DNA from 4 places in the Ruegeria sp. CDSA034 genome. Region 3 is predicted to be linked to each of the others. Evidence: riboswitches for the same ligand, from Rfam matches in the RefSeq annotation. Region 3 holds a riboswitch; each other region holds the start of a gene.

Region 1 (5,672 bases), on a different contig from region 3:
TCAACCGTGCAACGGCAGTCCTTTCGAGGCACGGTAGGCCTGCACGTAACCCGTGGCCACCGCGCGCACCGCTCTTCCGATCTGGCGGTAAGCACTATCATCCAAATTGGCGAACGATACCCGCGCTGACCAGTTGGGCGCGTCAAAGCCCGATCCATTCAGCAAAACGATCCCGTGATCCTGAGCCAGTTTGAAGGATATATCTAGCGGGTGGACATTCTCTTTAATCCACTCGACCACCTCTTCTCCCACGTATTTACGGAGCCAGAATTCGAAGTCGATGATACCGTAGTATTTGTCGAACAGCGGGTTATCTGGAACTTCGATGCCCATCCCTTCGACCAACTCGTCAAAGCGGTGCTTCAGAATACCCCAGCAGAATTTCTGATAGGCCTTCTCTTCGTCCATAAGCTCGACCAGTGAAAACAAAGTCATCATCACCTGCTGCGGCAGTGATAGACCTGCGGTGTGGTTCAGCGCAACATCGCGGCTGTCGGCGACGATCCGGTCGATGAACTTGAACGAGGATGGATCAGGCGTCAACGTTTCGTACCGTGCGTTGACGACGGCCTTGGTTTCGTCCGTAGCCTCCGCAATCATCTTGTCGAAGATGTTGTTCTCGGCCACCAAAATCGCGCCCAAACGCCACCCGGTGCAACCGAAATACTTGGAGTACGAATAGACCCCGATTGTGTTCTCAGGCAGATGCCCCAAGATAGACTGAAAATTCGGAACGAAGGTCCCGTAAACATCGTCAGTCAGAATGATCAGGTCCGGGCGGCGGTTCTTTACGAACTCGACAAGCCGAGTCGAGACTTCGGGGCTGATAGCGACTGAAGACGGGTTGCCCGGGTTGACCAGAAATAGTGCTTTGACTTTCGGGTCGGACAAGATTTCGAAATCATCGTCGTTCAGTTGAAAGTGGTCCTCTTCTTTCGAAGATACATCCACGGTGTTCAGCCCATAGTCTTCAAGTACCGGCATTTCCAGATAGGGTGTGAAAATCGGTGTGCCCAACGCAATGGTGTCGCCGGCATTCAGCAATCGCTGGTTCTTGAGTGCCTTGAAAATATAACACATTGCAGCGGTTCCACCCTCAACTGCGTAGATATCGAACTTCGCATCCGGACGGTGCCCCGCGCACATCGCCCACATAACGTATTCGTGGACAATCGCCTCGTTGTGCTCCATGCACCGGTCGGGCATCGGGTAGTGGTCGCCAACAATACCGTCGGTCAACTCGAGCACGAAATCGTCCGGTGTAAAACCAAATTTCTCAATCGCAAAATCCACTACGGCCACCAAAGTTTCCGCACCTGGAGGGCCGTTTCCTTCAACCGATTTGGAACAATATGCTTTTAGCCGGTCATAACAGCCTGGCCCTTGCGGCATCCCGGCCAAACCGACCTGCGGCTCATTACGATGGCGCTGAGCTTCTGTCATAGCGAACTGCCCTAAAAGGAAAAACGCCTCCCGCGCTTTAGTGGCGATCCAGTTAGGGTTCCCTCGACCGGCATTGAGGTATGGCAAAGCCATCTGCCGCGCCTCTTTTTGCGCCAACTTAATAAGTTCGTCTTTGATTTGGAAAGGACTTAGGTTTTCAAATTTATGCAGGTTGAGTGATTCTGGCATGACATCAAATCCTTGCGTTAAAACAGATGACGTAGTTTAGCGGATCGCATGCAAGGCAATGTGTCAATGAAAACAACACTATTTGATGGGAACGGCGTAAAACCGAGAATTACGAGTCTTCATTTCAAGCCTTGGCTGTAACCATTTTGCAAGGCAGACAGGGTGATGGAAATTGCGCCGACGCTTTGGTCTCAGTGCTGACATCCCACTAAAATTTGCAAGGTTCACCATCTGCGCATTGCTGCCTTTCGTGGCCGCCAAAACTGCGCAAACAGCGAATGTCCAGAAGGTGGCCTGCTCTACCAACACCGTTCCTTGATGGAACGACTGCTATCTCCGAGGCAGGATGTAAGGAATGACCGCTTCGAGCTGATGGCTGTCATCCAAATTGGGGGCAGAGAACGATCGCTCTGAGCCCACTTTGGCCAATGCTGCACACCGCAGGAAGGTCAGTTTTGAGGCAAAATTGAAGCAGCATATAGTCCCAGCGATATAAATTGGAAGTAGATCCATGCTTCGAGGAGGCGTTGGAATAAGCCTTGTGTTACTGGCATCAAGAAAATTGTGATAAACAAACAGAAGCCGACGATTGTAGCTGGCGGCGCCAAGCGCCGCAGAAGCGAATTTGGTGGGGCAGTCAGGCTGAGGATCAGCAAACCGATCAACGCAAGCGGATAAGCCGTCACCGCAATTGCCATATGAGCAATATGGACCAACGTGCTTGTCATGTTCTCGTCGCTGCCTCGACTATCACACCCCGCATCACAAGGCAGAAAGGCGGCAAGTATCAAAAGAATGGCGTAAGCGGATAGAAGCAATATCGAGATTCGTTTTGTCCTGCTGCCTGGGAGGCAACTGTTTAGTCTTGCGAGGAACGCCAGAAGCCAAATCTCTGTCGGTATGAAGACGGCATAGTTGGTCCACGTCGCCAAGGGGGCCCCTACAGCCCCGAGTGCGCTCATGAATTGGTCGATATGCGAATAGTTGGGGGTCAGTGCACTTATGATGCCCACGCCTATCGCCAACCAAAGTCCACTAATAATGGGCAAAACGACAAGGCTTATTGATCGTGAGTTGCCCCAGAGAGTTATCCGCAAAAGCTCTGCCCCTGTGTTGACGCGCACGCTTCTTAGAGCGATTGCCCTGACGAGTTGGCACCTTCCGTCTGGCAAGCCGATCAGAACACGTCGCTCATCCATGTCAATCACAGAGTGGGATCACAACTTCCAGAATCTGGCACCGGTAAATCAGTAGCCTCCGTTCAGGTGCATCTGATCGCTTCCGAAAGCAGACCTTTGCGCCATCGCGGCATTAGTCAGCTTTGTCCCGCTTATCGGAAGTTTGGCTACTGTTTTGCGAAAATCCGCTTCTTCCTCAAACCAAACACTTTAACTTAGTTCGACAACCGCGGTTGCACCTTGCCGCAACCGGCGTCAGACTATCCAAAACACCCCGCTCAGACGGCAATCGATCAAATAGATCAATCGCTTAACATCGGCACCCCGTCAGGCGAATAACCTGCGATGTCAAAGACCCAAATCATCCCACTGCAGACAAAAAAAGTCCGGGCAGAATAAATTCAGTCAAAAAGACCGTTGGCGTGGGTCTGAAGCTGCAAGAAGCGGGGCTCGTGTAGTATCCACCGTTGCCTCACGTCTACCGCGTCCTCCGTAGTCGACCGGTGACTGGAACGAATAGCCATCCCTCACAGGTTTGCGCTCTTGTCGAATCAAATCAATTCGTATTTTGTCCTCGCGATGGTTCCCGACTGTATTTTGCGGTCAGGGATAAAAGGGAATACGGTGCGGTTCTGTAAAAAGGCCAATTCCGTGACTGCCCCCGCAACTGTAGGCGGCGAGCGACCCGAGATCGTCCACTGGGCAATAGCCTGGGAAGGATCGGGATAGCTTTGACCCGCAAGTCAGGAGACCTGCCATCCGAAATTTATGAACCTGGGCGGGGTGTCCCAGAGGGAGATGACAATGTTTCAAGCGGTCCGTACCGTGCACGACTTTGCGCTCGCTTTGCCCCTGTCCAAACACAGGAGGCGTTGCCGTTGTCATTGCAAAAAGCTGACACCCAAAGGGGTAAGTGTCTGACAGAATTCAGCGTTCCGGCGCTGGTCGCGGGGGCTCTGGCGCTGTCGGCGCTCTTGTGGCTCGCGATTTACGCGGTGATTTGATGTCGGCCGTTTTGCAAATCCGCGATCTGACGTTGGGCTACCGCGACCTGACATTGTTTCACCGCCTCTCCATGGATATCGCGGCCGGAACGACCCTTGCCGTTCTTGGTGCAAACGGGTCGGGGAAGAGCACTTTTGTAAAGATGCTGCTGGGCTTGATGGATCCGCTTTCGGGCAGTTTGACTTGGCCGCAAGGGCGTCCTCGTGACATCGGGTACCTGGCGCAGATGACCGAGTTCGACCGCCGATTTCCCATCCGTGTGAGGGATCTTGCCGCGATGGGGGCATGGCGCGGGTTTGGTTATCGTACCGGGCTGGACGCCGCCGCGCGCGACCGGATGGCCGCCGCGCTGGATGAGGCCGGGGTACTGGATATCGCTGACCGGCCTCTGCATATGCTATCAGGTGGGCAATTGCAGCGCGCGCTGTTCGCGCGGGTTATCATGCAGGACGCGCCGCTGATCCTGCTGGATGAACCGTTTGCCGCAGTCGACCAAAGTACCGAAGCACATCTATTGTCGATTATCCGCCGATGGCGCGATGAGGGGCGCGCGGTGGTTTTGGTGGTGCACGATCTTTCCTCGGTGCTGGATTATTGCAGCCACGCGCTGCTTTTGGGCGGGCAAGAGGCGACCCACGGACCGGTGAATGACGTTCTGACACCAGACCGGCTGGTTGCACAAGGATACCTTTCGGAAAGTCAGGCGTCCTGGATGTTCCGTGGCACCCATTCAACACCGGAGCACGCCAATGTATGACCTGATCGTCGAAATGTGGAGCTTTGCCTTCATGCGTCGCGCTTTTGTGGCAACCACGGTTTTGTCGGCTTCGGTCGCGCCGGTGGGGGCATTTCTTGTTCTGCGTCGCCTATCGCTGGCTGGTGAGGCCATGGCCCATGCGATTACGCCAGGCATCGTCATCGGCTTTGTCACGGCAGGCTTGTCAGTCATGTCACTGCTGGTCGGAGGGCTTATCGCGGGTGTTGGCGTCGCCATTTTGACCGCCTTTCTTGCACGCCGGACAATCCTGCGCAGCGATGCCAGCCTTGCCTCGCTTTATCTGATCGCATTGGCGGTGGGTATCTTTATCCTGTCTGCAGCAGGGTCCGCGGTTCCACTAAAAAGCTTCCTGTTTGGATCAATCCTTGGGATCGACGACGCGTCGATGATCCTTGTCGGCGGGGTGGCGACAGTAACATTGCTGGCATTCGCCGTTCTGCTTCGTCCGCTGATTGTCAGCACCTGTGATCCGGTTTTCTTCGAAACTCAAACGCGCCGGCCGTGGCTGGTTGATCAGGGTTTTATGCTGCTGCTGGTTCTGAACCTGCTGGCCGCGTTCAAAACACTGGGAACGTTGATGGCCGTTGGCTTGATGATCCTGCCTGCGACCGCTGGGCGCTATTGGGCCAGTACGATCACCGGGCAACTGGTCCTGGGCTTTGTATTTGCCTTGTCCAGCTGCTGGATCGGCCTGACCCTGTCCTACCTGTTCCCGGACACGCCGTCCGGCCCGGCGATCGTTTTGGTTGCCGGTGGGTTCTTTCTGTTCTCGGCCATTTTCGGTCCCCTTGGTTTTGGCAGACGGATGCGCAAACCGTCTGTTTCCAAAGACATCCCCATTGCCCAAATTCAACAAGAAGAGAGAGCACAATGACTCTTGTGAAGTCACTCTATGCCGGCATCGCCTCTGTGTCGTTTGCTTTGGCTGCATTGCCGACCGTTGCGGCAGAAGACAACGTCAAGATCGTCGCCAGCTTTTCGATCCTCGGCGACATGGTCGAAGAGGTCGTGGGCGATCTGGCCACAGTTACGACAATCGTGGGCCCGGATGCGGATGCGCATGTGTATCAGCCTTCGGT
Region 2 (5,672 bases), on a different contig from region 3:
ACACAAATACAGCGGTTGCAAGAGCTGCGACGAAGAACATTCGGAACCGTAAGCCTTGAACGGGCACACCCAGGGTGGCGGCCGTCAAATCACCAGTCAGCAGTGCATCAAGCCAGCGGCTACGGTACATTGCATAGGCGAGGATCAATGCTAAACCTGCGCAGACCAGCGGGAATGTCTCCCACCGGGCAAGACCCAAACCCCCAAGCATCCAGAAGATAACAGAATGCGCCGCACGGCTGTCGCCCGCGAAAATCAGATAATTTGTAATAGCGGAAAACAAAAACGAAACCGCAAGCCCCGCGAGGATCAGTTTTTCGGGCGCGCTTGTGCGCAGCCCATGAACCAAAGCCAGTACAATGCCTGATGCGACAAGCCCTCCGAAAAACGCGGCCAGTGGCAGGGTCCAAAAGCCCAGCACATCTCCGGTTACGGTAATGACAAAGACAGCCCCCGCTGCAGCGCCAGAGGACAGGCCGAACAGAAACGGGTCCGCCAGATCGTTGCGTGTGGTGGTTTGCAGGACAACGCCGACGATGCCCAGCCCGGCACCGATCACGGCGGCAAACAGTGCGCGTGGTAAGCGCAAGTCAAACACGATGCGGTGGAGCGGAGACATTTCTCCTTCCACCATTCCCGTGCCCAACAAGACACCGGCCAGTGCGTCAGAGGCCGGAATGGATGTGGTCCCGTAGACCGTCGAGGTCAGCAAAAGGGCGGCCAATACAGCCGCCCCCAGCAAGAGTGTAAGGCCAAGTCGGCCCATATCAGTTCAGGCCCGGGTGCATGGCTTTGGCCATTTTCGAAATTGCTTCGATATTTGCCGGTCCGGGTGTCAGTTCCTCGTAGCGCAGACCAATCCAGCGTTCGTTCTTGACCGCGTCCGTCTGTGACATCACGGGATGGTCCTGCAGGAACTTGAACGTATCCGCGGCGCCATTTCCGGTCTGATAATCAAGTAAAACCAAGAATTCCGGGTTCGAAGCGGCGACAGCCTCCCACGAAGAACGACCCCAGCTGGTGTCCATGTCATGGGTGACGTTCTCGCCGCCAGCGGCAGCAATCATCGCGTCGGGAATGGCAAACTTACCAGCCGTAAACGGGGCATCGGCGGGGCCGTCCAGCAAGAAAACGCGGGGTTTCGGCAGGTCGGCTGTCTGTGTCTCAATCGCGGACAGTTCCTCTTTCCAGCCGGAAACCAGCTCTTCCGCCTTGTCTTCAACGTGCATGACTTTGCCCAAGCGAAGGACGTCAGTGAACAGTAGGTCCATACTGGCTTCGGGGCGATCCTTATCCAGGTGTACGCAGCTTTCGGTCAGGATCATCGTTTTGATGCCAAACGGCGCAAGCGTGTCCGGGGTCACGTCACCGCCCGGCTTCATGCCATAGTACCAGCCCGCAAAGAAAAGGTCGGGTTCGACAGCGACCAGATTTTCAACCGTCGGATACTTAGGCGCAAGTTCCGGGATGTCGCCGCGCAGGGTGTCAAACTCGGGGCTGGTTTTGTACCAGCCGGTGATGCCCGTCAGGCCCACGATCTTGTCCTGCAAACCCAGCGCAAAGGCCATGTCGGTCATGTTCATGTCGTGCACGACCAGCCGCTCGGGCTGAGTTTCAAACACCATCGGCTCGCCGCAATTGTCGACGGTGATCTCGTGCGCTGTTGCGGCACTTGCAATGCCGCTGATCAGTGCTGCGCACCAGAGAGTTTTGTTCATGTTGTTTTTCCTAGTTTGAGGTAGTGGTTCTTCGGATATCCAGTGCCGGGATCATGCGGCCTTCGTGCTGAAAGCTAAGAAAATCGACACCAAACGTTTCACGGACCCTTTCGGGTGTCAGCACTTCGTGCACCGGGCCGAAACCGGTCAGGCGCGTGGATTTCATCAACGCGACATGGGTCGCGAATTCCGGGATCATGACCAGATCATGGACGATCATGACCACCGTAATGCCCAGCTCGGCGACCAGCGACAGCATGCGTCCCTTGGCGTCCGGATCCAGATGGTTCGTCGGCTCATCCAAAAACAGCAACGACGGGTTCTGCGCCAGCGCCCTTGCGATATGAGCACGCTGGCGTTCCCCGCCGGATAACACGGCCATCCGCTTGTCGGCGAGGGCGACGAGTCCGGTCAGTTTCAGGATTCGGTCCAATTCCAAGGCGTGTTCAGCGGCAGACCGATCGGCAAGGATCGGGATTTGCCCAAGGGCCACATAATCGCGCAGAAACAAACGCCCGTCCGGCGATTCCTGCTGACTGACTACGGCGATCATTCGGGCGCGGTCCATCGCCGAAAGCTGCCGAAGACTGCGCCCCTTTACCAAAACGTCCCCCAGCACAATCTCTTCACCGCCGCACAAAAGATTCAGCAACGTTGTCTTGCCCGCACCGTTTGGGCCCGCAATTGCCAGAGTTGCCCCTTCATTCAGTTCGAAATTGACGTTTTGCAGCAGTACGTCGCCGTTCAGGGCGTAAAATTCCAGCCCGCGCGCCTCAAGGAAAGCTCCGCAGGTCATGCGCTTGTCTCCACTTTTAGCCGCGGCAGGCGCGCCAGAGTCTTTTCAAGAAGGGCAGGCGGGCGCTGCGTTGCGTTGGTCCACCCATCCGCGATGCGATGGTATTGATGTGCAAATTCGGCCAAAGCATCCACGTCCTCAGCCGATTGGATGTCACCGAAAAGGTACTGCGCTTTGTCTAATGCCTGAAACCCGACGGTTGTGGGACGACCGCAACCGGCCATACAGGAAACGCTTTGGATGTCAAAACTGGATGGAAGCTTGTTTGCAAGCGCAGCGCGCAATGAATCCGCCCGGTCAGAACCCTCGCAGGTCTCGCAAATCAGAAGGAAATGATCAGGACTGATCGACATGGCCCACTCCGCCTGTTGCCAAGCGCGGACAGAAGGTACCAATCATGCCATCACGTCTTAGACGTGTCATAAAGCCTCCTTCCAGGACGCCCCGCCCCGGGTTGGTTGAACATCGGATGGTAGGTCTCCTGACTTGCGGGTCGTGGCTTGGCCATCCTTCCCGACCCATTTGGGGTCAGTGGGTATTTGGCGTCGCTCACCGCTTACAGTTGCGGGGGCAGTCACGGACTTGGCGCTTGTTGGCTACCTCACCGTATTCCCTTTTCATCCCTTGGCGAACCACAGGGAACCATCGCGGTGATGCTTGCCCGAGTTCCGATTTTGGGTCAAGCGATAATACTCAGCGCCCCACGCACAGAGGTCATTTGTCATTTGCCAACGATCTGACTACGCTGCGTCGCAGAAATGTAGGGGCAAAGGTGGATATGTTCTGGTTCCGGGGGGCCGCACATCCAATGTTTGAAACGACGAACACGCATTCAAAAACAAAGCCGGACGAGATGAAAATTCAAGAAAACAGAACCTATTCTCAATTGAAAGTAGGCGACAAGGCGCAGGTCACCCGATTGTGCACCGTGGACGACTTGTACGCGTTTGCCTCGGCTTCGGGTGACCACAACCCGCTGAATCTGGCGGCCTATGACGGAGATGGAGATGGACACCCCGAGGCTGTCGCGCCCGCCTTGTGGCCCGCGGGTCTGGTGGCTGCAGTCATTGGAAACATCTTACCGGGGGCCGGTACGCAAACACGTCGGGCGGACCTGAGTTTTCATGCTCCGGTTATGGCGGGCGAAGAACTGACCGCCTTTGTGGCTGTTACCGAAAAGCGTGAAGACGGCGACCTGACCTGTTCCGCCGAGGTGCGCCGGGTCGGGGATAACGCATTGATCCTGAGCGGTACCGTACAGGTCACGCCACCGTCGCGGCATTTGACCTTCGACTCGGTCGAGGTGCCGGGACTGATCGTTCAGCGTCACCGGCATTTCGACGCTTTGTTGGAAAGGGTACGTCCTTTGGACCCGATGCCCACAGCGATCGTCGCCCCGGAAGAGCCGAATTCGCTAGGCGGGGCATTACTCGCGTTGGAAAACGGCATCATTACTCCGATTTTGGTTGGCGATCCGGACAAAATCACCGCCGCTGCCGCCCAGCTTGGGGCCGATTTGTCCGGAGCTGAAATCATTGAAGCGCGAGACCACGAAGTGGCTGCCCAACGCGCGGTCGGGCTTGTCGTTGAAGGTAAGGCCCGGATGCTGATGAAGGGTCATTTGCACACGGATGTCTTGTTACGCGCCGTTCTTCGCCGCGAAAACGGCCTGAGGACCGGGCGACGCTTGTCGCATGTGTTCGTTATGGATGTGCCGGGCATGTCCCGGCCCATCATGGTTACTGATGCGGCGGTGAATATCGCTCCGGATCTCGAAACCAAGGCCGACATTGTTCAGAATGCCATCCATCTTGCGCATTCTATTGGCATCGAGATGCCCAAGGTTGGTGTCTTATCAGCGGTTGAAACCATCAACCCGCATTTACCGTCGTCTGTCGATGCCGCGCTGTTGTCGAAAATGGCCGAGCGTGGGCAGATCACCGGCGGGCTGGTCGATGGTCCTTTGGCCATGGACAACGCGGTTGATCTGAACGCGGCGCGGACAAAAGGCATCACCTCACCAGTCGCGGGGGTCGCAGACATTCTGGTTGTTCCGAATATCGAAGCCGGCAACATGGTAGCCAAACAGCTGACATATATCTCTCATGCCGAGGCTGCCGGCGTTGTGATAGGTGCTGCGGCACCGATTATCCTGACATCTCGGGCAGATGATGATGCTTCGCGGCTGGCGTCTTGTGCTGTCGCGGCGCTGCATGCAATTGCTAATGAAAGCAAAATCCATGGCTGAACATGTTTTGGCGCTGAATGCCGGGTCGTCCTCGTTGAAATTCGCGCTTTACGAACTGGTCGAGGACCGACGTCCCAGTATGCGCTGGCGCGGTCAGATCGAGCGGTTGGGGGATGCACCGCGCTTGTTGGCCCAATCAGCAGGGGGGCGGTCTGTCGACCGTCAGTTGTCTGGAGCCAAAACACATGACGAGGCCATCAGCGCGTTTCTTGAACTTACCCGCGAATACCTGCCGGACATTCACGTCCGGGCCGTGGGCCACCGCGTCGTTCACGGCGGGCCAGTCTATTCGGAACCTGTCGTGGTGGACGAGCACGTCTTTGATACGCTAAGCGGTTTCATTCCCTTCGCGCCTTTGCACCAACCCTACAGCCTTGCGGGTATCAAGGCGGCCGCGGCAGCCTTTCCGGGTACCACCCAGATTGCGTGCTTCGATACCGCGTTTCACAGGACACACCCTTGGGTGAATGATACCTTCGCATTGCCTCAAAGATTCTACGAAAAGGGCGTTCGCAGATACGGGTTTCACGGGCTGAGCTATGACTACGTCTCGCAAAAGCTGAAAGAAATTGCGCCGGGTTTGTACGACGGTCGCGTCGTCATTGCGCATTTGGGAAATGGCGCGTCGATGTGTGCGGTGTCGGGTGGCCGGGCCGTGGCCTCGACCATGGGATTTTCGGCGCTCGACGGTCTGCCCATGGGCACCCGCAGCGGGCAATTGGACCCGGGGGTCGTGCTTTACATGATGCAGCAAGAAGGGATGGAGGCAGACGAAATCGCTGAGCTTCTCTATCGAAAGTCCGGCTTGCTTGGCCTGTCCGGCATGTCCTCGGACATGCGCACCCTGTTGGCTGCTGACACTCCGGACGCGCGCAAGGCGATTGAGTATTATGTCTTCCGCATCCGCCGT
Region 3 (5,672 bases):
TGCTTTGGTCGTTCGGATCAATCCTCCTCGAACGGATCCCATTCGTCTTCGACCTCAGGCAGGGCTTCGGTTTCGACCTTGGCGGCGCGTTCCTCCGGGGTTTCGATCCGCTTGATGCGCGCTTTGGGGAATTGCATCAGAACGGCTTGAACCAGCGGGTGTTGTTCGGCCTGCGCTTTCAACGCCAGATCAGCCGCGTCGCGAACCTCGGCGATTGTTGCTGCGTCCCCGTCGGCCACGATTGAGACGGCCCATCGGTTTCCGGTCCAGCGTTGCAAGGCCGAACCAAGCCTTTGCGCCAGATCGGTCGGCGCTTTGTCCGTCGGCGTGAACTCGATCCGTCCCGGGGAATACGAGACGAGACGCACGCCGTTTTCGACCTCAACCAACAGTTTTACATCCCGGTTCGTGCGGATCAGTTCGACCACGTATTCGAAGGTTGGATAGTGTGCCAGCGCGGTCTGGACGTCCTGGGCAAGCGCTGCGGTGGGCGCCCCTGCAGGCCCGCGTTGCGCCGAGAGATGCGCAGAGGACGTCGCCTGTGCAGGTGCATGAGTTGGCACAGCCACACCACCGCCAGGTCCCCCGCTTGGTGGGGGTGGAGGCGCATCCTGTAGTCGTTTGATAAGCTCTTCGGGGCTTGGCAAATCGGCCACATGGGTCAGACGAATGATTGCCATTTCGGCGGCCATCATCGCGTTGGGTGCTGCAGAGACCTCCTCCAGCGCTTTCAGCAACATCTGCCACATGCGTGTCAACACCCGCATCTGCAGCGCCTCGGCCATCTGTTGACCCCGTGCGCGTTCATCCGGTGAAACGGTGGGGTCATCGGCGGCATCGGGCGTGATTTTGACCACGGAAACCCAATGGGTGATCTCGGCCAGATCGCGCAGAACAGCCAGCGGATCGGCCCCTTCGGCATACTGGCCGCTCAACTCAGTCAATGCCCCAGCCGCATCGCCACGCAGAATCATGTCCATCAGATCCAGAACGCGCCCGCGATCTGCAAGGCCCAACATTGCCCGAACCTGATCGGCGCTTGTTTCCCCTGCACCATGTGAGATCGCCTGATCCAACAGCGAGGTCGCATCGCGCGCAGATCCTTCGGCCGCGCGTGTGATCAAAGCCAGCGCGTCTTCTGCGATCTGTGCGTTTTCCGCTGCGGCGATTTTGTTGAGCAGACCGATCATGTCCTCAGGTTCGATCCGGCGCAGGTCGAACCGCTGACAGCGGGACAGTACGGTCACCGGCACCTTGCGAATTTCGGTCGTCGCAAAGATGAACTTCACATGCTCGGGCGGTTCCTCGAGCGTTTTGAGCAGCGCATTGAAGGCGCTGGTCGACAGCATGTGAACTTCGTCGATGATGTAAATCTTATAACGCGCACTGGCGGCACGATATCGGACACTGTCGATAATCTCGCGAATGTCGTTCACACCGGTCCGGCTGGCGGCGTCCATCTCCATCACGTCGACATGGCGTCCTTCCATGATGGCAACGCAATGCTCGCACTGACCACAAGGTTCGGTCGTTGGTTTGCCTTCACCATCGGGACCGATGCAGTTCATACCTTTGGCGATAATCCGGGCGGTGGTGGTTTTGCCGGTGCCGCGAATACCGGTCATGATAAAGGCCTGCGCGATCCGATCCGCTTCGAACGCGTTTTTCAGCGTGCGCACCATTGCGTCCTGTCCAACCAGATCTGCAAAGGTTTCAGGGCGGTACTTGCGGGCAAGAACCTGATAGGCGGGGCTGGGCGTTTCGGTCATGTCTGCTCTGTCAGATTCGTGTCAGAAATGCAGCGTAGAGACCCGGGCCGCCCGCGTCCACAGCAGGCTTTGTGGAATTTCGGTTTGGACCGCGTCTGTAAGCGGGATAAACCGGCTGTCAAAATTTGGTGGGCCGGTGGCAGTAGGAGTATAAGCTTTGGCAAAATTTGCAATCTACGCGCTGCCTGTTGGCTCAGGCACCATGGCGCTGTCCCCTTTGCCTGGCGGCGGCGGTGGGTATGTGGACGATTTGAGGGTGATACAGGACTGGAACCCCGATCTGGTGATTTCAATGACCACCGAGGCCGAGATGCAGCAGATCGGCGCAGGCGGTTTTGGTCGAGACGTTCAAAGCAGGTCCGCTACCTGGGTGCATCTTCCGGTCGAGGATTTTGGCACGCCGCCCCTGCCAATCGAAACTCTTTGGCCCCAAGCCAGCGCAGCCGCCCGGCAGGTTCTGTCCGACGGTGGACGCGTGCTGGTGCATTGCCGGGGCGGTTGTGGGCGGTCGGGGATGGTCGCGCTGAGGCTCATGGTGGAAAGCGGTGAAGATCCAAACCACGCGCTAAACCGGCTGCGCTTGGCCCGACCATGTGCGGTGGAAACGGATGAGCAGATGGCTTGGGCCATGAAACCGGCCCAGAGCGATCGGTGAACTAGGATCAGGCCGTGGCTTGTTGAACAACCTGATGCGATGGACGCGGTGCAAGGGACGATGCCTGAAGCATGGCGCAAGGCAAGGCCGCCAAAACACCAGCAGGCAGAGTGGAAAAGTCAGGGTTGAACATCATATCGGCGTATTCGTCCAACGTGTCGGCCGAGTCGCCCGTGTTTGCCCCGCAATAGACCCTGATCCGGGCCGGGCTGGCGCGAAACCGTGCGGTGCAACCCTCATCGCAATGGGTCAGTTCGCTGGAGCCGTCCACCTCAAATTCGCTGGTCGTCATTGGTTGTGCTGTTGCCATCGCCTCGGCCAATGACCGAGCCATTTGGGCCAATGCGGGGCAGGTTTTCCCCGTTTTCTGGCACAGGGTGGCGTTGAATTCGTGGGTCGTTGTCTTCCAGATCATAATGCGCCCTCCGCGCGGTGAGCGGGGGACGTGGAACAGGGAACTCAGCGTACTGAAGGCCTGCCCGGACACCCCGCCCGAGTTTCGGTTTTTACTTTGATGGCAGGTCTCCTGACTTGCGGGTCATTGCTTTGCCGACCTTCCCAGCCTTTCGGCCAGTGGTATTTCGGCATTGCTTACCGCTTACAGTTGCGGGGGCAGTCGCGGCCTTGGTCCGTTCCGGCTTTGCCGGGCTGGACCGCACCGAGTTCCCTTTTCATCCCGCCCCAATATAAGGACGAGAACCATCACCTCATCGCTAGCGGTTGTAGGTGGCTTGAGTCAAGCGGGCTGTTTTCCATCGTTCAAGTGGACGCTTGGTCACTTTGAAAATCTGTTGACTCTAGTCGCGCAAAAGCGCCGATATGCCATATGTGAACCGAATAGTTCAGATGCTTGCGAGGGCACCATGTTGGACAACACTCCGGTCGTTTTGACCGAAGACTTCACGTTTTCTGCCGGAGAGGCCGAACTGTCGGCACGGCTGTATATGCCTGCCTCGGCACCTGATGTGGCGGTTGTAGTCCATGCAGCCACAGGCGTACCGCGCGACTATTACCAGCATTTTGCGCGGTGGTTGGTGGAAGAACAGGGTATGGCCTGTCTGACCTATGACTATCGCGATTTTGGCCACTCTCTACACGGGCGCCTGCGCGATTCGCAGGCCACGATGGCTGACTGGGCGTTGATCGACATGCCCGCTGCTCGCGCTGAAATGCGACGCAGATTTCCCGCCGCCCAGCAGTGGAGCATTGGCCATTCGGTGGGTGGAATGCTGGGGCCAATTCAGCCCGATATTGAGCAGATCGACCGGATGATCTGTGTCTGTTCAGGTTTGGTGACGTTATCCGACCACCCCTGGCCGTATCGCGCACTGGCGACAATGTTCTGGTATGCCCACCCGCCATTGCTGGTTAAGGCATTGGGATACCTGCCGGGCAAGGCACTTGGGTTCGGCTCGGACCTTCCGGCACGTGTCTACTGGCAGTGGCGCAAATGGTGCACCGCTGCGCTGAGCTACGTGCCGGATATCGGCAAAAGCCTTCCAGACGCCCGTTGGGCTGCGTCGGAAACACCCGTTGATCTGTTCACAATGGACGATGATCAGGTGGTGCCGCCGAACGCGGTTTGGCGCTTGGCCGATCTTTACGGTCCCAAAGCCCGCCGGCATCAGTTGTCGCCGAAGGACTTTGGATTGGCCGAGGTTGGCCACATCGGCGCATTTGCGCGCCGAAATGCGGCCATATGGCCCCGGTTGATCGCCTGAGCCGGTACTTACAGCTTTTTGCGGGATTTCTTGTCCTGCTTCACCGATCGTACCATTTTACCAAAGGCCTTGTCGCGCGCGCGAGACTGCGCCACGGTTTCCGAGTTCCTTTCATCTTCGCGCCGCAGTTTTCGCCAACGCTCTAGCCGCTCTGTGTCAAGGGATCCGATGGAAATCGCATCCTGCACAGCGCATCCCGGCTCGGCCTGATGCTGACAATCGGAAAAGCGGCAGGTTTGGGCCAATTCCAGAATGTCGGAAAAGACCTCATCGACGCCATCTTGTGCATCCAGCAACCGCAAAGCCCGCATGCCGGGTGTATCGACCAACCAGCCTCCGTTCCGCATCGGATGCAACGCGCGGGCAGTTGTCGTGTGCCGCCCGCGCGCGTCGTTCTCGCGAATACCGGACGTTGCCTCATCCAGACCAGTCATGGCGTTGACCAATGTTGTCTTGCCGACACCGGATGAGCCAACCAATGCAGCGGTCTGTCCAGGAGGGCACCAGGACAGTACTTGCTGCACGTCCAGGGTATCCAAAGCATTGATTGCCAGTACGGTCAAAAACGGAGCCAGCGACTCGGCTGCTTTGGAGAAATTACTAGGATCGGTACAGGTATCGGCCTTGGTTAGTATGACGACCGGATAGCACCCGGCCTGATGTGCCAAAGCCAAATACCGTTCCAGCCGGGCCAGATTGAAGTCGGCATTGCAGGAACTGACGATGAACAGCACATCCACATTGGCGGCGATCAACTGGGCCTCGGCCCCAGTTCCGGCGGCGCGGCGTTTCAAAAGGCTGCGGCGCTCCAGCAGGTGTTGAACCCGGTTTTGATCATCCGCCAATACCCAGTCGCCGACGGCAAAGTCGCCCGTCGGCTGGTTTAGGGTGAGCAGCGGTGCTTCACCGTTGATGTTTGCACCGATCAGACGATCACGGTGAACGGCTGTGATGCGAAAGGGAGCGCATGTAGGATTGGCCGCATGTTGGGCGGCAAAGTGTGAGGACCATCCCAGGTCCGAAAGTGTAAAAGACATTGTTCTGCCTGTGTTCAGGTACAGCTATCCGTCTGGATGGCGGTCGCGCATCCAGCGGTAATGTGTTCAGGCAGGTGTGAGGGTCGGCCTCAGAAACGCTCTGCCCAAAGGGTTTTTGCTACAATCATAAAAGCCCTCCTGCGGCTAACGATTCAAGTAAGTGAGAGGTTGGACATCGACCCAAGCGGGGCTCGTTGTGGCTGCTTCCTTCCGGACCTGACCAGGTTGGCGAGGCGCTCGCCCGCGCCAACCTCTCGAAAATCGATATAGGGAAGACACGCAGAAATGACAACCCGTCACAGTGAGAGTTGAATGCGCAAAAACCCTTCGGCATCCGTTCCAGCCAGCGTTGGGCTGAACTCTGCGATGTCTGCGAGGTGACGTTGTGCCTGTTGGCCGGTCTTCAACAGGACAGAGGATCCCGGCATGGGCGCAAAACGGAATGGGCAGGGGCCCTGTTCCAGCGATTCAGCGGGCATTGCACCGGTCA
Region 4 (5,672 bases), on a different contig from region 3:
TACGCGACAGGTCATGATAATCGTCATCACGCAACTCGGGCGTGCCGCGTTCAGGTTGCAACGCGACCAGCGCCTTACCGCGGCGCAGGGCGGTGAAGTGGAACGCGCCATCTGCAAAGGCCGGATCATCCTCGGGCTTGCCCCAGACGGTTTCGAGGTCTGCGCGCAGTTGTTCCGGCAAGTCTGCCAGCGCAGTAAGATATTCGCCAAGCGACCACGTAATCCGCGCGTCCAACAACGTATCAGAAATCGGTTGGGCAGGAGCGGTGTCATACCCTTCGCCCTGCAGGTCGGCCAGCATCGCCTCGGCTGATGCCAGTGCGTCGAGGCCTACTGCATGTGCCATCTGCCAATCTTTGCCGGGATAGGTGGACAGCACCAAGGCGGGGACCTGATCCCCTTTGGGCTTGTCGTTCAGGTTCAACCAGCCGGTGACCCTGTCGATGATAGCCTCGATCCGTTCCGGTTCAGCCCGGTGGGCAAAACGGGAATACTCCAGATGCGGGTCACGCTTGCCCGGTTCCTTGAAAGAGGCGATGCCTGCCGAGATCCGACCGTCCACTTCGGGCAGGACGACATGCATCGCTAGATCAGCGGGCGAAAGACCGCGTTCCGCCTCGGCCCAGGCTTTGCGGCGGGACGTTGCGAGAGCAACCTGAAACACCGGCACATTGGCGGCGTCCAGTGGAGAGGTGCCGGATGCGCCTTTGCCCGAGAAAGAGGTGGCATTAATGATCGCCGCCGGGTTCAGCGCCACGACATTTTCGCGCAGCCAATCGGCGGCAAGCGGGGCTTTCAGCGAGGGAGCGAACAGACCGACGGCCTCAAACCCGCGTGCGCGCAGGCTGCGGATCAAAGTTGCGACCGGGGCGGTGTCCGCCGAGGTAAGGTAAGCCCGGTAGAACGTTACCAAGATACGCTTTGCGTCGGTGGTGAACGCTTTATCCGCCGGGATGACGCCGCGATCCGGGCACCATGCACCGCACTCGGGCAGGGTCTTGGCCCCCATCACCGGTCCGGCATAGAGACCCGCCGCAAGCGCCATTTGAGCCAAGGCCGCTTGCGCCGCAACCTCACCGCCGGTGTCGCACAGATGCGCAAGCCGCCGCAGGGTCGAGACGGGCAAGGTGGAGTAGTCATCCAGACGCGTGTCCTCGCGCCCGTCGGCGGGTAGGACGGCCAGCGCGATGCCCTTGGCCTGTGCCAGCGCCAGAACTTGCTGCAATCCGTAGGACCAGTAAGGGACACCGCCGATCAGGCGGATCAGAATGCCCTTGGCGCCCTCGAGCGTTTGCTCGACATATGTGTCGACCGACAGCGGGTGTTTCAACGCTGTCAGATTGGCCAGCCGCATCGTCGGCATCCGCCCTTCGGCACCACCACCGCGATGCCATCCTGCCGCGAAAGCGCCAAGGTCGCTGTCCGAAAAGGACAGCACCACCAGATCCGCCGGGCTCTGGCCCAGATCGGTTGGGGTTTCGGTCTCTTCTAACCCGTGGCTTTCGCGGAAGACGACGTGCATGGCTTACTCGGCGGCCTCGGTCACACCCACGAGGATATCGCGGATGGCGGCCTCTTTGATGTCGTCATGCTCGGCAATGACCACCAGACGCGAGCGGCGCTCTTCGCCGGGCTCCCACGGGCGGTCGTACTGATGACGCACGCGGGCACCAACGGCCTGCACCAGCAGACGCATGGGTTTGCCCTGAACGGCGGCATAGCCTTTGACTCGCAGGATGTTCAGCTCATTGGCCAGACGTTCGATATTGGCCACCAGTGCAGTGGGGTCGGTCTGTTCGGGCAGGTCGACGATGATGCTTTCGAAATCGTCATGTTCGTGATCGTCATGGCCGTCATGGTGGCTGGGACGGGCGTCCATGTCATCCTCGGCCGCGGCTTCCAGCCCAAGTACGACGCGCACGTCCACGGCACCTTCGGCGACTTCGACGACGGGCAGGGGACGCGGGGTCTCGGCCGCGATGATCTCTTTGGCTTTGGCCACACCTTCGGGGCCGGCCAGATCGGGTTTTGTCAGCAGGATGATGTCGGCGCACGAGATCTGGTCCTCAAACACCTCGGACAGAGGCGTTTCGTGGTCGATCGAGTCATCGGCCAGGCGCTGGGCGTCCACGGCTTCGACGTTAGGGGCGAAACGACCTGCAGCGACGGCCTCGGCATCGGCCAAAGCGATCACGCCATCGACGGTGATTTTCGAGCGGATATCGGGCCAGTCGAAGGCTTTTAGCAGCGGTTTGGGCAGGGCGAGGCCGGATGTTTCGATCAGGATGTGATCGGGGCGCGGCTCCAGCGCCATCAGTGCCTCGATGGTTGGGATGAAATCATCGGCCACGGTGCAGCAGATGCAGCCATTGGCAAGTTCCATGATGTTTTCTGCCGGGCAATCCGGAATGGCGCAGGATTTCAGGATATCGCCATCCACACCCACATCGCCAAACTCGTTGACGATAACGGCCAGGCGCTTGCCCTGCGGGTTCTGCATCAGGTGTTTGACAAGCGTGGTTTTGCCCGAGCCCAGAAAGCCGGTGATCACAGTGACGGGGAGTTTTTCAAGGTTGCTCATTTCAGGGCTCCAATCGGGGGAATGCGGGCCGCACAGTTTTTGCGGAAATGTTCGGGGCGTTCGCGCCATTTCACCAGACCGTCTTCAGCGGCCAGATACTTGGTGACGCCTTCAACGATGGTCTTGACATGGTCGGTCTCGTCGAGGTTTTCATAAACGAAGGTCCATCGGGACGGGCCGCCTCGCAAAACGATCGAGCATCCCTGATCACAGTTCGACAGACACTCTACCGGTTTCAAGTCGACGCCGTCAGGCAAGCCAGCCTGTTCAAGTGCTTTATGCAGCAAAGTGCCGGGTCGCTGGGCGTCATCTTCGATAGGTAACCCACGGCGGCATGTCGTGCAGACCAGCAACTCGACTGGTGCGGTCTCGGTCACGTCTCTCATCCCCCTCATCCTTTATACGGGGGACGGGGTTTCATGCGGGCCACGCGTCTGCACATGGACCCGACACCGGAACACCCCGCCCGGTTTCAACTTCGGGTGCTGGCAGGTCTCCCGGCTTGCGGATGTCAGAGCGTTTGCCCTGTCGGATGTCCCGCCTTCCCGGCCTATTGGGCCAGTGGCTTTGGGCACCCTCTCCGGTCACGGTCGCGGGGGCGGCTGTACTTGGCGATGACATCGCTGGCACATTCCCTTTTCATCCATCCGAGGATGGACACCAACGCATGCGACATGCGGCACGGGCAGGGGGCTTGTCAAGCACGACTGGGGTTTGAAAACCCGCTACGTCAGAAAAGCGACTTGCCGAAGTCAGTCAGCGGCATCCGATGCGATCCGATCACGCAGCGAGGCGCAATTCAGCCCGGCCGTCGCAGATGATTCAGCACTTCTCGGTTTGGCAATCAAGTAGTGCGGTTGTGTAAATGGAATCGCTGGACCCGCAATCGCAACATGCATCTGATACTGACCTTTAGGCGTCCGAAATTGCGAAAGCAGCGCAGAAAGCTAAATGCTTGAAATTAAATGGAGGCGAGTACCGGAATCGAACCGGTGTACACGGATTTGCAATCCGCTGCGTCACCACTCCGCCAACTCGCCTTTTCAAGTAAAATCAAATACTTGCCGTGGTGTGACCGGCGTTTTAGCAGCTTTCTACAGGAGCGTCCAGAGGGGGGAGCGCAAATTTCAGGGCCGGGTGCCAACTTAGTCTTTGGTTGCGACGTTGTATCTTGTGAATATTGGAAAGTTTCCGTGTCTGGGCCGTTGCTGGTTTTTCAAGGATGTGGCAGAACTCAATCACCCAAGGGAGCAAGATGAGCGATCCAATGACAGATTTCGCAGCCCGCCGCCGGACGATGGTCGATACGCAGATACGTCCTTCTGATGTCACGAAGTTTCCCATCATAGACGCGATGCTGACCGTCAAGCGCGAGAATTTCGTGCCGGATGCACAGCGCGAGGCGGCTTATGTCGAGGGATTGATCGAACTGGGTGACGGGCGCTGCATGTTGGAGCCGCGGACCCTGGCTAAGATGCTGGACATATTGAACATCTCCAACGACGAGTCGGTTTTGGATATTGCTCCGGCCTTGGGGTATTCGACCGCTGTTGCCGCGCGCATGGCACAGCTGGTTGTTGCCGTAGAGGAAGATGAAAATCTGGCGGCCGAATCTCAGTCTATCCTGATGGAGGCGGAGGCAGACAATGCGATTGTCCATGTCGGCCCTCTTGAACAAGGTGCCCCCGAACATGGGCCCTATGACGTGATTATGGTCCAGGGTGGTGTGGAACAGGTTCCGGATGCGTTGATCGCGCAACTTAAGGACCATGGGCGAATTGCGTGCCTTTTTGTCCAAGGTGCACTGGGGATCGTCCGTATCGGCCATAAATCTGGGGATCGGGTGACCTGGCGGGACGCGTTTAATGCCAATGCACCGATTTTGCAGGCATTTTCCACGAACCGTGTATTTTCGCTATAGTTTTATGGCGGATTGTTCTGCCGCCTTGATTAGTTGAACACAAACGCGCAAACTGTCGGCAGAGCAGCGTAATTTTGATTTGAGAGGATTTCGTTATGAGTTCTATGGCGGGAGGAAAGCTGGTCAAGGCGCTGGCGCTGACTGCGGGGGTCGCACTTAGCTTTGTACCGGGACGGGCCGTTTGGGCCGACAATATTACTGACGCATTCATTGGCGCGTACAATACCAGCGGGTTGCTGGAACAGAACCGCGCATTGTTGCGTGCGGCGGACGAAGACGTGGCAATTGCATTGTCAGCGCTTCGACCGATCATCAACTGGACGGTCGCGATTAGCAGCAACTATAACCGTCGCAACGTCAGCGATGTGGTGACAAGAACCGACCCGAACAACTTCTTTACGGGGCTGACCCTCAGCCAACTGCTCTACGATGGTGGGGCCGCTGTTCTGGGCAAGCAATCGGCGCAAGAAACGGTGCTGTCGACCAGGCAGACCCTTGTTGATATCGAACAGCAGGTTTTGTTCCGCGGTGCCAATGCGTATCTCGAAGTGCTGCTGCAGGAAGAAACCGTACAGATCCGCCTGAACAACGTCGATGTATCGGCAGAGGAACTGCGCGCATCGCAGGACCGGTTTGATGTTGGCGAAGTCACGCGTACGGACGTTGCGCTGTCACAAGCCCAGCTTGCAAGCTCGCAAGCTGATCTGGCCGTTGCACGCGGTAACCTCGACACGGCGCGGGCGGAATACGTGAATGCCGTTGGCAAATCGCCCGGACGCACAGCTGGTCAACCGAGCCTGCCAAATCTGCCAAGCTCGGAACCGCAGGCCGTCAGCCTGGCGCAGCGAAACCACCCCGCCATTCTTTCGGCACAGCATCAGGTGCGTGCCTTCGACCTGATCGTTGCGCAACAGCGCGCCAACCTGGGTCCGAATGTCAGCCTGAACGCCGACGCCGGTATCACTGAGACCTATGACAACGATGACAATATCGAAGACGGCAGTGTTTCGCTGAACTTCAGTCAGCCGATTTACGCTGGTGGCCGTTTGGCCGCAAGCGTGCGCCGCGCCATGGCTACACGGGATGCATCGCGCGCCAACCTGTTGAATGTGCAGAAAGATATCACTCAGGGTGTGACAGATGCCTACGCCCGTTTCCAAGCCGCGTCAG

Evidence for each region. Region 3 has a riboswitch for cobalamin ahead of AC2FLJ_RS14060 (hypothetical protein). Riboswitches for the same ligand answer to the same signal wherever they lie in the genome.
Region 1: another riboswitch for cobalamin. It lies ahead of AC2FLJ_RS22365 (metal ABC transporter ATP-binding protein); the one in region 3 lies ahead of AC2FLJ_RS14060 (hypothetical protein).
Region 2: another riboswitch for cobalamin. It lies ahead of AC2FLJ_RS13360 (DUF1636 family protein); the one in region 3 lies ahead of AC2FLJ_RS14060 (hypothetical protein).
Region 4: another riboswitch for cobalamin. It lies ahead of AC2FLJ_RS07075 (DUF1636 family protein); the one in region 3 lies ahead of AC2FLJ_RS14060 (hypothetical protein).

Annotation. Positions count from the first base shown of each region.
Region 1 covers NZ_JBXWQH010000022.1:16,040-21,711, forward strand. The annotation lists gene AC2FLJ_RS22355 (bifunctional aspartate transaminase/aspartate 4-decarboxylase) at 1-1,632, opposite strand; gene AC2FLJ_RS22360 (DUF998 domain-containing protein) at 2,082-2,831, opposite strand; cobalamin riboswitch at 3,374-3,584, shown strand; gene AC2FLJ_RS22365 (metal ABC transporter ATP-binding protein) at 3,814-4,572, shown strand; gene AC2FLJ_RS22370 (metal ABC transporter permease) at 4,565-5,467, shown strand; gene AC2FLJ_RS22375 (metal ABC transporter solute-binding protein, Zn/Mn family) at 5,464-5,672, shown strand, end outside.
Region 2 covers NZ_JBXWQH010000007.1:93,638-99,309, forward strand. The annotation lists gene AC2FLJ_RS13345 (FecCD family ABC transporter permease) at 1-766, opposite strand, end outside; gene AC2FLJ_RS13350 (ABC transporter substrate-binding protein) at 768-1,718, opposite strand; gene AC2FLJ_RS13355 (ABC transporter ATP-binding protein) at 1,729-2,514, opposite strand; gene AC2FLJ_RS13360 (DUF1636 family protein) at 2,511-2,867, opposite strand; cobalamin riboswitch at 2,969-3,174, opposite strand; gene AC2FLJ_RS13365 (bifunctional enoyl-CoA hydratase/phosphate acetyltransferase) at 3,368-4,762, shown strand; gene AC2FLJ_RS13370 (acetate/propionate family kinase) at 4,755-5,672, shown strand, end outside.
Region 3 covers NZ_JBXWQH010000008.1:48,451-54,122, reverse strand. The annotation lists gene AC2FLJ_RS14070 (DNA polymerase III subunit gamma/tau) at 18-1,769, opposite strand; gene AC2FLJ_RS14065 (protein-tyrosine phosphatase family protein) at 1,927-2,424, shown strand; gene AC2FLJ_RS14060 (hypothetical protein) at 2,432-2,839, opposite strand; cobalamin riboswitch at 2,924-3,143, opposite strand; gene AC2FLJ_RS14055 (alpha/beta hydrolase family protein) at 3,288-4,145, shown strand; gene rsgA (ribosome small subunit-dependent GTPase A) at 4,154-5,182, opposite strand; RNA gene ffs (signal recognition particle sRNA small type) at 5,341-5,439, opposite strand; gene AC2FLJ_RS14040 (bifunctional 2',3'-cyclic-nucleotide 2'-phosphodiesterase/3'-nucleotidase) at 5,479-5,672, opposite strand, start outside.
Region 4 covers NZ_JBXWQH010000003.1:63,097-68,768, forward strand. The annotation lists gene cobN (cobaltochelatase subunit CobN) at 1-1,522, opposite strand, end outside; gene cobW (cobalamin biosynthesis protein CobW) at 1,526-2,581, opposite strand; gene AC2FLJ_RS07075 (DUF1636 family protein) at 2,578-2,967, opposite strand; cobalamin riboswitch at 3,052-3,261, opposite strand; tRNA gene AC2FLJ_RS07080 (tRNA-Cys) at 3,548-3,621, opposite strand; gene AC2FLJ_RS07085 (protein-L-isoaspartate O-methyltransferase family protein) at 3,849-4,502, shown strand; gene AC2FLJ_RS07090 (TolC family outer membrane protein) at 4,598-5,672, shown strand, end outside.